One region of the Vibrio palustris genome, then DNA from elsewhere that is predicted to be linked to it. Evidence: predicted binding sites of a transcription regulator. Region 1 holds the regulator's gene; the other holds the start of a gene.
What was found. The regulator PurR, encoded in region 1, represses purine synthesis genes. The targets are predictions, from matches to a motif close to TNANGNAAACGTTTNCNTNA.
Positions count from the first base shown of each region.

Region 2: a site for PurR is predicted at 2,738-2,757, ahead of OCU30_RS07080 (phosphoribosylaminoimidazolesuccinocarboxamide synthase). Genes of this name have one in related genera too.

Region 1 is NZ_AP024887.1:1,135,351-1,140,841, forward strand. It holds gene glgA (glycogen synthase GlgA) at 1-545, shown strand, start outside; gene OCU30_RS05505 (alpha/beta fold hydrolase) at 684-1,508, shown strand; gene OCU30_RS05510 (putative signal transducing protein) at 1,505-1,828, opposite strand; gene OCU30_RS05515 (TfoX/Sxy family DNA transformation protein) at 1,934-2,521, opposite strand; cyclic di-GMP riboswitch class I at 2,633-2,731, opposite strand; gene purR (HTH-type transcriptional repressor PurR) at 2,887-3,888, opposite strand; gene torR (two-component system response regulator TorR) at 4,337-5,044, shown strand; gene elyC (envelope biogenesis factor ElyC) at 5,172-5,491, opposite strand, start outside.
Region 2 is NZ_AP024887.1:1,492,480-1,497,970, reverse strand. It holds gene OCU30_RS07085 (substrate-binding domain-containing protein) at 17-1,021, opposite strand; gene OCU30_RS07080 (phosphoribosylaminoimidazolesuccinocarboxamide synthase) at 1,522-2,628, opposite strand; gene OCU30_RS07075 (hypothetical protein) at 2,883-3,275, opposite strand; gene OCU30_RS07070 (J domain-containing protein) at 3,496-4,548, opposite strand; gene OCU30_RS07065 (DUF2786 domain-containing protein) at 4,690-5,388, opposite strand.

The DNA of each region.
Region 1 (5,491 bases):
TGGTCTGCCGTTTAACGCATCAAAAAGGTTTCCATTATTTACTGCCTATCATTGAACAGTTTTTGCAAAATGATGTACAAATGGTGATTGTGGGGACGGGGGAACCGAATATAGCCGCCACTCTACATCAACTGGCTAATCGTTATAGCGATAAATTTATGTTCGTGGAGACTTACAGTAATGAGTTAGCTCATTTAGTTGAAGCTGGGGGCGACTTTTTCCTAATGCCTTCCGAGTTTGAAGCTTGTGGACTGAATCAAATCTATAGTATGGCCTATGGTACCTTGCCTATTGTTCGTGAAGTCGGCGGGCTAAAAGATACCGTCGTCGATTATGATAAGTTTCCGCAAGAAGCGACGGGATTTGGCTTTATTGAACCGACACCACACGCATTACTCATTGTCATGCAACGCGCATTATTATTTTATTTGCAGCAACCTGAGGCACTTTTAGAAGTGCAACAAAGAGCGATGCAACGAGACTTTAGTTGGCAAGAGTCTGCGGTGCAATATGTAAAAATGTACCGCAGTGCTTTAAGTGACTAACACACTCTCATCATGCGAGAAGAGGTGACGGACTGCACCTCTTTTCTGCAGACACTTCTGTTTATTAATGACGACGTTTATCTCGTTATAGCATTGTCTATGCTATGATTCTCGGTCTTTTGTCATTGTTGGATACTCATGCCGAACTCTCTACTATTTCACAAAGCATATCATCATCAAGCAAGCAGTGAGTGGGTGGTTTTCATTCATGGTGCAGGTGGCAGTTCATCGATATGGTTTAAACAGCTTAAAGCGTATCGCCAATACTTTAATGTGTTATTAGTTGATTTACGTGGTCATGGCCGCTCAGCAGAGACGACCAGTGGTCAAGCAGGGGAGTCTTACACGTTTCGTGGCGTGTCGGGAGATGTGATCGACGTGATGGACCGACTGAATATCACCCAAGCACATATTGTCGCGATGTCTTTGGGTACTTTGATCGGACACACAATGGCCCAGTATCATCCGCACCGTATCAAAAGCATGGTGCTGGGCGGGGCAATATTATCGTTTGATTGCCGTACACGATGTTTAATTAGCCTAGGTGACTGGTTTAAAAACCTAGTCCCTTACATGCTGCTTTATCGTTTATTTGCGTATATCGTGATGCCGACGGCAAGACAGCGTGAATCGCGCTGGTTATTTATTCGAGAAGCAAAAAAGTTGTGCCAAAGTGAATTTAAACGCTGGTTCCACTTAACCCGGTATGTCAATCCAATGATGACCACATACCGCTCGTGTATGCCGAGGATTCCAACGCTTTACCTTATGGGCGACAAAGACTATTTATTTTTAGAACCCGTAAAACGATGGGCTCAGCAACAGCCAATGAGTGAGCTTGTTGAGCTCAGTGATTGTGGTCACGTATGTAATATTGAGAGCCCGCAAAGGTTCAATCATCACTCGATTGAATTTATCCATCAGCATATTACCCGTGTGCGTGAGTCGCGTGTCACAAGCTAAGCATTTTCCACCAGGGCGCTGCCACATTGCCAACAAACGGCAAAGTGCCCTTCATTGGTTTCTTGGCATTGATGACAAATCCAGCTCGGAAAGACAGTCTCTGTTGAAGCGCTCTGAAATGTTGCAATGATCGCGCTGGCATCGTCAGCCTGAAAAGTATGGAAGAGCCAAATGTATGGCATAGAGTGCTCATCCATTGGTATTTCACCACGCAGTCCAAACCACTGTTCACCTCTGACTTCACAAGCAATATTCTCTGATTGTAGTAGTCCACAGACGATATGAGCTTCGGCGGGATTATGGGTGATGTAGATCTTCATTATGAACTCCTATTACTTGCTGTTTCAGTATAATAGGTGAGGGGGATTTAAAAAGTGACAGGCAATAAAAAAGCACTCAATAGAGTGCTTTTTAAACTAAATAAATTACAAGCGTTGCATGAGTTCATCACGGCGATTTTGCGGTATCACAGACCAATGTTGGCCTTCGATTGCGCCTTCTAGAGCCCACAGCAATTCAATACTGACGGTGGTCGTATGGGTATCTTGAATGGCTTTGTAAGCTTCTAATGCGCCTTTTTCATGGAGCATTTCAACGGACTCGATCCCCGCTTTACGCAGCATACGCTCGGTTGCTAATCGTAAGTTAGGTAAATCTTTAAGCCGCGTTGGTTTTGCCTTCGCTTGAGATTCACGCTCTTTCTTCGCCACAAGCAATGCTTGCTTAGCTTCTTGCAAAATATCATTGGGATTGTCCCAATAATCTTCAGGAAGAGCAAAATATTTAGTGATAACTGGGAAACCACGTTTTTTATAAATATAGGGTTCCAAGCCTTTCGATCGATAAATCTCTGCGCAATGATCGTCTGCGCGGATGTGTAATTTATCTTGAACGACCAATGCAAACATTGTGTCATCAACAAAAATACCAAATCCGCCGAACATTGAGCGAGATTTTACGCGTCCTAGAGATTCAAACAGACGCATTGAGTTTTTTAATATAGGTTTATCCATGCCTTTAGTCTCGGTGTAATTGAGATACGCCACCAAAATCAGGTCCGAGAGTATAGCAATACAATGCATATGTTTTGTCAGTGTAACGTAAACTTGCATTGTACATATTTCATCGGTAACCCCGCTACCTTTTAGATGACAGATACTGTCATCAAGCTAAGGCCGGAGGCTTTGCGTCCCAACCTTTCGATTGGTTTGCCCTGTGCGTGACATCTGGGTTTAATATAATTATTAAGAACTTACAGCAAGGGAACCAGAATTGTTCATCAAGTTCCCTAATAATTCTACGCGAAAGTCTTTGTGTAAATTGCTATCTATTATATGTACCAACATCCATAATGACACTAATGTTAATGAATATCAATTTACAATTTCTTTACAGTGTCACGGGTGATCAATTCTGGGTGCATTTCAAATGTACGACGATCATGCTGTTTGTTTTTGATTCGCTCTAGAAGAATTTCAAACGCGTTTTTCCCGACACGACGTTTAGGCTGATGGATTGTCGTCAGCGGGGGAGAGAAATACTCTGAGAGCTCAATATTATCATAGCCTACAATTGAGATATCATCAGGCACACTGCAGCCTTTTTGTTGTAAGCGGCTCATTAAGCCCAGTGCCATAGTATCATTGAAGCAAAATACTGCGGTTGGTAGCTCATCCATCGCTAACAACTTATCTGCGGCAAGGACGGCAGTGTCACATTCAAAGTTGCCTTCTAAAATCCAATCTTCGTTGACCGTTAATTTGGCTTCTTGCATTGCGCGGCGAAAGCCACGGATACGTTCTTGGCAAGCCACTTTCGAAAATTGTCCACTCAAACACGCAATGTCGGTATGGCCATTGTCGATGAGGTGTTTAGTTGCAATGTAACCACCTTCTTCTGAATTGTCCAAAATGTTATCGGCTTGAGAATCTTCTAATCCCCAGTCCATGATCACTTTAGGGATATCTGAGTGGGCGTCGAGCATTTCCATGAGTTCGGGCGTCATGTCAGAACACATCACTAACATACCATCGACGCGTTTTTCCGCGAGCATACGTACATAATCACGCTGCTTTTCATAGATGCCACCAGTGTTACACAAAATGAGCGTATAGCCTTGGCGGTAACAGTAGCTTTCCACTCCATCAATGACTTCAGAAAAGAATTGGTTGGTAGATTGGGTCACTAACATACCAATAGTACGGGTGGTATTGCATTTCAAACTTCTTGCAACGGCACTCGGTGCGTAGTTCAGTTGTTTTACAGCGCCTAACACACGCTCTTGGGTCGTTTCAGCCACAAAGCGTGTTTTATTAATTACATGAGATACGGTTGTCGTCGAGACGCCAGCGAGGCGGGCTACATCTTTGATTGTCGCCATTGGTTTTGTCCTATTACTGCTGCTGGCTAGGAAGGGTCAGATACTGAACTCAGCCAACAGTGGGTGCTTTTAAATAAGCCGATATGTATTAAAAAAACCGCTAACTAAGAGCGGCTTGATTGGATAATTTTTATTTTCAAACTAGCTGTGATTCTAGACTGCTCTCTGCAGCGCCGCAATGAAAAATTCATATTTGTTATATGTACTCCATGTCCACGATCTTTTCGTTAGTGGGTTAAGCGGATAAAAAGAAGCGACTCTTGGCCGTAGTGAGTTGCCACGCAACCCTCCTCGGTTTGGCGTCTTTATGGTCGCTATTGGATGAAAACCGAGGATTAGATTGTTTTGAATCAATAAAGGATAAGGTTTTAAAGCGTAACGCTAGAATTATTACGGACTATGAATAGAATGAAATCAGTGTGTATAGAACCGGAAATCAGTAGCGCTTATGAATTATCCGTTATTAGTTGTAGAAAGTGAGCAAGAGACGCGGCTTATTTTGGTCGATTACTTCCAACAGGAAGGATACGACGTGCTGTCGGCTGAGACCGGTATAGAAATGCGTGAACACCTAGATCGACAAGATTTTGATGTGGTTTTATTGGATGCACAATTATTATCTGGTGATAGCTTAATGATTACAAGAGAGCTACGCAGTCGATCCGATATGGGGATCATTCTATTAAACGGTCGAGAAGATAACATTGACAAAATTATTGGCTTAGAAATGGGCGCAGATGATTATATTGCTAAGCCATTTGAGCTGAGAGAACTTTTGGTTCGAGTGAAAAATTTAATGTGGAGAGTGTCTCGTTCACGTGAGCATGCTCCTTTAACTCAGCATGTCGATTGCCAACAAATCCAATTTGGTGATTGGTTTTTTGATATTCAACGTCGCTCGTTAAGCCAGCATGGTGAACCGATCAAGTTAACTAAGGCGGAATATGAGTTGTTAGTCGCGTTAGCATCGAATCCCCATCAAGTTCTCACTAGAGAGGCCATTTTAAACATGATTAGCCATCGTGTTGATACGCCAAATGACCGAACGATTGATGTATTAATACGGCGGTTACGTTCGAAAATGGAATGTGATCCGAAAACCCCACAAATCATTGTGACCATACATGGTGAGGGATATATGTTTGCTGGCACCTAAGGGTCAGTTATTCATTCCCTCATTCCTTGCTATCATGGTTGTTAGCAGGCTGTGAACAGAGTCCTGATAAACTCACGCCCCATAGAAAAGTCACTTATCGATGGGGCGTGGCGCGTTAACGTGTCCATTAACGTTGAGGCTTGGTTATTGGATCGGGCATATCTTCGGCGGTGGATGTTTCTGGCGATGCTGCCGGTAACGGTTCTGGTGTGGTGTTGAGCAGCCAATCCCGAAAATCATGCCATACACTCCCCATGGTTTCATACCAAAAACGCTCACTTTGCTCTAAATATCGTGCTTTGGGGGCGTATTTTTCCCATGGCTGACGAATATTCTTTTGTGCTAAGTAATTGGTTGGAGCTGGCAGTGGTTGAAGTCCTGCGGCGTGGAACTCTTGCAATGCCCGGTGCATGTGCGATGCCGATGTGACTAACACCATTTTCTTTT
Region 2 (5,491 bases), 360 kb from region 1:
GCTAATATAAGCTCTTTTATAAAAGAGATTTAACCGAATCTCGTTTCACCATAGTTGGGGTATACTGAGTCGACATATCGGGGTCAAGCGCTTTATCATCGGCGAGTGTTAAGGCGATGTGCGCAGCACGTTCGGCCATCACTTGGATAGGATAACGAACGGTGGTTAAACGGGGTTTTACATAGCGAGCGATTAACCCATCGTCAAACCCAACAATAGAAATATGTTTTGGCACATCAATATCATTTTCATCCAACGTAGAAAGGGCACCTGCTGCCATATAATCGTTATAACTGACCACTCCTGTGATCGGTAAAGCGCGGTTGAGTAGATTGGTCATTGCGTCTTCGCCACCTTCTAAGCTCGGCGTACCATAACTGATGTAATCTTCTGATAAAACCAACCCATGCTCTTTTAAGGCTTGGCGATAACCATTAATACGTTTGTCGACATCTTCAATATTATGATTAGAAGCGATGCAGGCGATATTTTTGTGTCCGTGACGAATTAAATACTCGGTCGCTAAATATGCACCTTGGACATTATCAAGAGATACGCATCGTTCCGCAATCGCTGGAATGTGACGATTGATGACGACCATGCCTTTGGCTTCTTTAGCAAAAGCCGTAAGCTCATCATCGGATAAGGCTTTGGCGTGCACGACGATAGCATCACAACGGTTGTTGATAAGAAGCTCTAATGCTTGTCTTTCGCCCTCGGCTGAGTGATAGCCATTGCCGATAAGCACATGCTTACCATGCTGATGGGCAACCGTATCTATCGCTTTGATGAGTGTTCCAAAAAAAGGGTCAGACACATCAGCGACTAATACGCCCATTGTTTGTGTGCTTTGACTAACTAAAGCCCTAGCGGTTGCGTTAGGTCGGTAACCGAGCTCTTGCATAGCTTTCGTTACCGCTTCAATCGATGCGCTGCTCGCTTTCGGTGATTTATTAATAACACGTGAAACGGTGGCAACAGAGACACCGGACATTTTTGCCACATCTTTAATGGTTGCCATGGATAAAACTCAATATTGATTCATTGTAATAATTAAACACTTTTCAGGTAATTAAGGCAAATTTCTTGGTCACAACTTTTTATAAACTCTTTGAACTATCGTCATATTCACGGTTTTGATGAAGGATAGAGCTCTCTATGTGTTGCTTGTAAGAAAATCACGAGTGTAACGGTAGTAGAAAAACATGCATTGTGTCGTTGGGGTTAGGTAGTCCCTATATTATATAGCCAAGCGTTTTCTTGTCGTGCCAATAGGTCTATTGAATAGATGGTATTGCTGTATAGAGTGATGCAAGGAAACGTGTCATCAACGAGGTAGCAGCGAGTAGCGCTATGCTACAGATAAGTAAAATAAGGTATCTGCATGTTTTAGCGCGACGAGTGTTTGGCGAATCGCTCGCACAAAATATGACGTTGATTTAATGTGATGAAAGAGACACAACGTGTCTCTTTCTATTTGTTTGACGACACACCCATTAACATACCGGTGATGAGTGACTACTAGCGTGCGATTAGCTGGTATTGTTTATCTAAAATGTCGATGATTTCTTGCTTAGGATTGGTGCTGAGAGGGACTGGCTTACCGATGATTTTTTCAGCGATCCCTGTATAAGTGCGAGAAATATCCATCAAAGCATCATGAGGAAGTGCGTTATCGCGTGCCAAAGCCTCGCGTTCTTTCATACGCTCTTTATTCAGTAGAATATCGGGATCTGGGAAATAATTTAATAAAAACTGACGAAAGCCTTCTTTAGAGTTTTCAATTATTTCGCCTCGTGTATAAGCCTGTCCATCCCATATACGTGAGGAATCTGGCGTTCCCACTTCATCCATATAAATCAGCTTTTCTACGCCTTGGGCGTCCGTGACGTAACCAAATTCAAATTTGGTATCGACAAATAACTGATCAATGTTAGCAAGCGCTTCACTAATAACATGAAAACCTTGTTTTAGCAGTGTTTCGTACACATCAATGTCGCTTGCTTGTGTAAAGTTAAATGCTTGGTAGTTCGCATCGAGGTCATGGCGGGTAATATTGACATCATCGGCTTCTGGTACGCCAGGAATGCCGCGCAAAATACCTTTAGTTGAAGGTGTAATTAAAATATCATCCAAACGTGAATCTTTTTGTAAACCATCCGGTAGCTCGATACCGCAGAATAAGCGCTCACCTTTTTCATAGGCACGCCACATTGAGCCCGTAATGTATTGACGACAAATCGCTTCCACTTTTACAGGTTTCGCCTGTTGGACAATCCAAACAAATGGGTGAGGGATATCAACGATATGGCTATCAGCCAAACCATTTTGTTTGAAAAGTTCAAACCAATGATTTGAAATGGCATTTAATGCGGCACCTTTACCTGGAACACCATTTAGCCCACCTTCGGCATGCCAAACACAATCAAATGCTGAAATTCGATCGCTGATGACCATGATAGCAAGCGGAGAAGTTGGCGCAATATCGTAGCCTTTTTCTTGAATAAGACGTTGGCTGTCTTCTTCTGTTAACCAGTATACAGAGCGAACTTTACCGCTGTGTACAGGATGGTTAGTACGAATCGGGAGGTCGTCATTGACGGCAAGAACTTGATCAGCAAGGCTCATTAAGACATTCCTATCTTGTGTAATACGGTAAAATCGAAACTATCGATTACTAAGGTAATTCGAGGTTTAATACGCTCATGATACCAGAATCACATAAGGCTTCCAGAGAAAAAGCAAACGTTTGCTTTCTTTGTGTCTATTTCAATCAATTCGAGCCATTCACGCGTTGTTATATGTTCGTCATACCCAATACGTTTTATAACTCTGGTTTATTACCATCATAGTGACTGACGTTAGTTGTCCGGGGTATGGCCTTAATGAAGCACGGAGGGATGTTGAGCGACAAAAAATACTTCACAATGATGTTGCTGACCTGTGGTAATTAATGATTGGCGTAGGTGAGCCGGAATACGGTGTGACGCGACGATAGCGCTGGCTGTGCCACGACGAATGGCTTGCAGTACAATGTCGACTTCATTATGACGTTGTGAAGGTTTCATATGAATGACTTTATGGAAGTCGACTTGATACGTACTCAGTTCACTCACTTGAGGACGTGGGCACTCTCCGGTAAATAAAATCCATTGGCGTTGGTTAGATAGTTGCGCTAAACGTTGCATCATTGATGATACGTGAACGGATGAGCGCTTAGACGTGCCAAAACGAGGTTGAAAAAAATCGGTTGTTGCGTCATTTGAATAAAGCATAATACTGTTTCCCTATACATACTGTATGTATAAACAGTAGTGTGTTTCGTTGCCATGATCAAGTATTTTTTGTTGGTTTTTTGATCATAAAGGTGAAAGTACATTGGTAAGAATGAGAGGGGATAAGAGAGGTCGGCGTGACAGTTCCAGGAACAAAACGTTGCCATTGCTATCAGGTATATATAGAAGATAAGGGGAGTGATTAAACGTAGTTAAAGACTTAACGACGCTGTGCCAGTACGTATTTGACCGCCTTATTAAGACGTTTCATCTCATCATCACTGCCTTTCATATCGGGATGATAAATTTTACACAGTTGCTTATAACGCACCTTGATGGTTTTATTATCAGGTAAGGTGTCTGGTGTGTAACCGAGTAAAGCGCACGCTACCGACATCGTTTGATTGGTTGGTTCTGGTGGCGTTGAGGGAACGTGTGCTTGTTGTTGCAGCACTTTATGACTTTTTTGTAACTGTTGTAATTGATTGAATAAACGTTTCAACTGCTGTTTTTGTTGTTTAATCGTTTTTGATTGTAATAGCAGTTGCTGGTCTTGCTCGTATTGACGTTGTTTGGCTTGTTGGTTTAACCCTTGTTTTTTTAAACGTTTAATACGAGTTAACCAAAGTAATACCATTAAAAATACGATGAATAGTGCCATCAATAAGTTGCTATTCGAAACGTAGCCAGAGTTTGCTTGTGGTTGAGGTTCTGGTGAGATCGTCTCAGGCTCAGCTGATGAGGGAGATTGCGATACTGCTTGCTCGAGTTGATTGATGGAAGCGACTTGGCGAGCACGTTGCTGATTGAATTTTTCTTGGAGAATGTGAGTGTACTTTTCTTCGGCTTGCGGATCGTGAATGCTAGCAATTTTATACCAAAGTTCAGCGAAAGCACTCGCCGGTAGGCGTTCGGTTTTAAGACTGGCGTAGTAGTCCCCCAATTGTAACGGTGCGTGTGTTGCCCCTTTTAACGCCAATAGGGTTAGCCAATAGCGCACTTGCTGTGGGTTTTTGTCGGTCCCCTTTCCCTTTTCGTAAGCATTCACTACTTGCTGCATGGCGTTGGTATCGCCTTGTTGGGCGGCTTTTTCAAACCAAACCAGCGCTTGAGTCAAATCTTTTGTGGTGTTATCGCCTTGTTGATACGCTAATGCCAGCGCATATTGGGCTTGCACATTATTCGCTTGCGCTTGACTTTTAAGTATTGAAATATCAGTAGCATATACTGAAAAAGACAATAATACACTGACGATGATGAAAGGTTTCAGCACGGATTCACCATGGTTTCTTCCTGAAAAAGAGACTTAATTATCGATGTAAAGCTAGAGTGGCGAAAATTACGCCACAGAGCTAATAAGGATAGAGGGTCTTACTACGTAATGCCATAATGTTAGGGGAACAATGGCGTTTTTTTATGAAGAAGTATGACGTTTGAGCATTTTTGGTTTTTGTGCGCCATCAACGGCACGATTTACCGATAAACGGCGGCCTTTTTTCAAGCCGACTTCATAATCATCAGTCAGGTTTTTAATCGCTTCGCTCATTTGTTTTTTAAATGTTTCACGATCGATATTTTCGAACTCTTTATCAATATAGTTGTTGATTTTATTCGCCGATTCTTCGTCTGGTGTTATTTCAGGCAGCTTCTCCAGCGCTCCTTCAATCCAGCCAGAAATAAACGAGTTAACACGACGCGTCACTTCGTTGGTTGAGGTTCCTGAACCTGAAAAGCTATTACGAAATTGTCCAGTTTGCTCATTCAATTCACGATAAACAATATCAAACGCAAACGCTGCAAAAATTGCACGATCGGCTTCTCCAATAAATTCACAACGTTTCAACCCTTTATGGTTGAGCAGTACCGCTTCTACGCCAAACTTGGTATTAATACCGCGAATGATACGCAAAATACTAGATGATATGTTGGTCGGTAACAGATGCGTCGATTGGGTCTTACCCATTCTAATAAATTCGATGTCATCTTTATCCAATCCATACTTTAACATCAAGCTATGCGCCATTTTAATGGCATTCGCAGCTTCGTTTACATTGGCAGAATTACCCAATTCAAGACATTTGGCGATTCTTTTAAGTGCTTTTTGTTTATCCATAGGCTTGCTAAAAACGATTCTTAGGCGGTCGGAAAAGTGCGGTATTTTACCGTTTTTAGACAAAAATATAAAGAGCATCAGGCCGCTTGATGGTCAAGCAGCC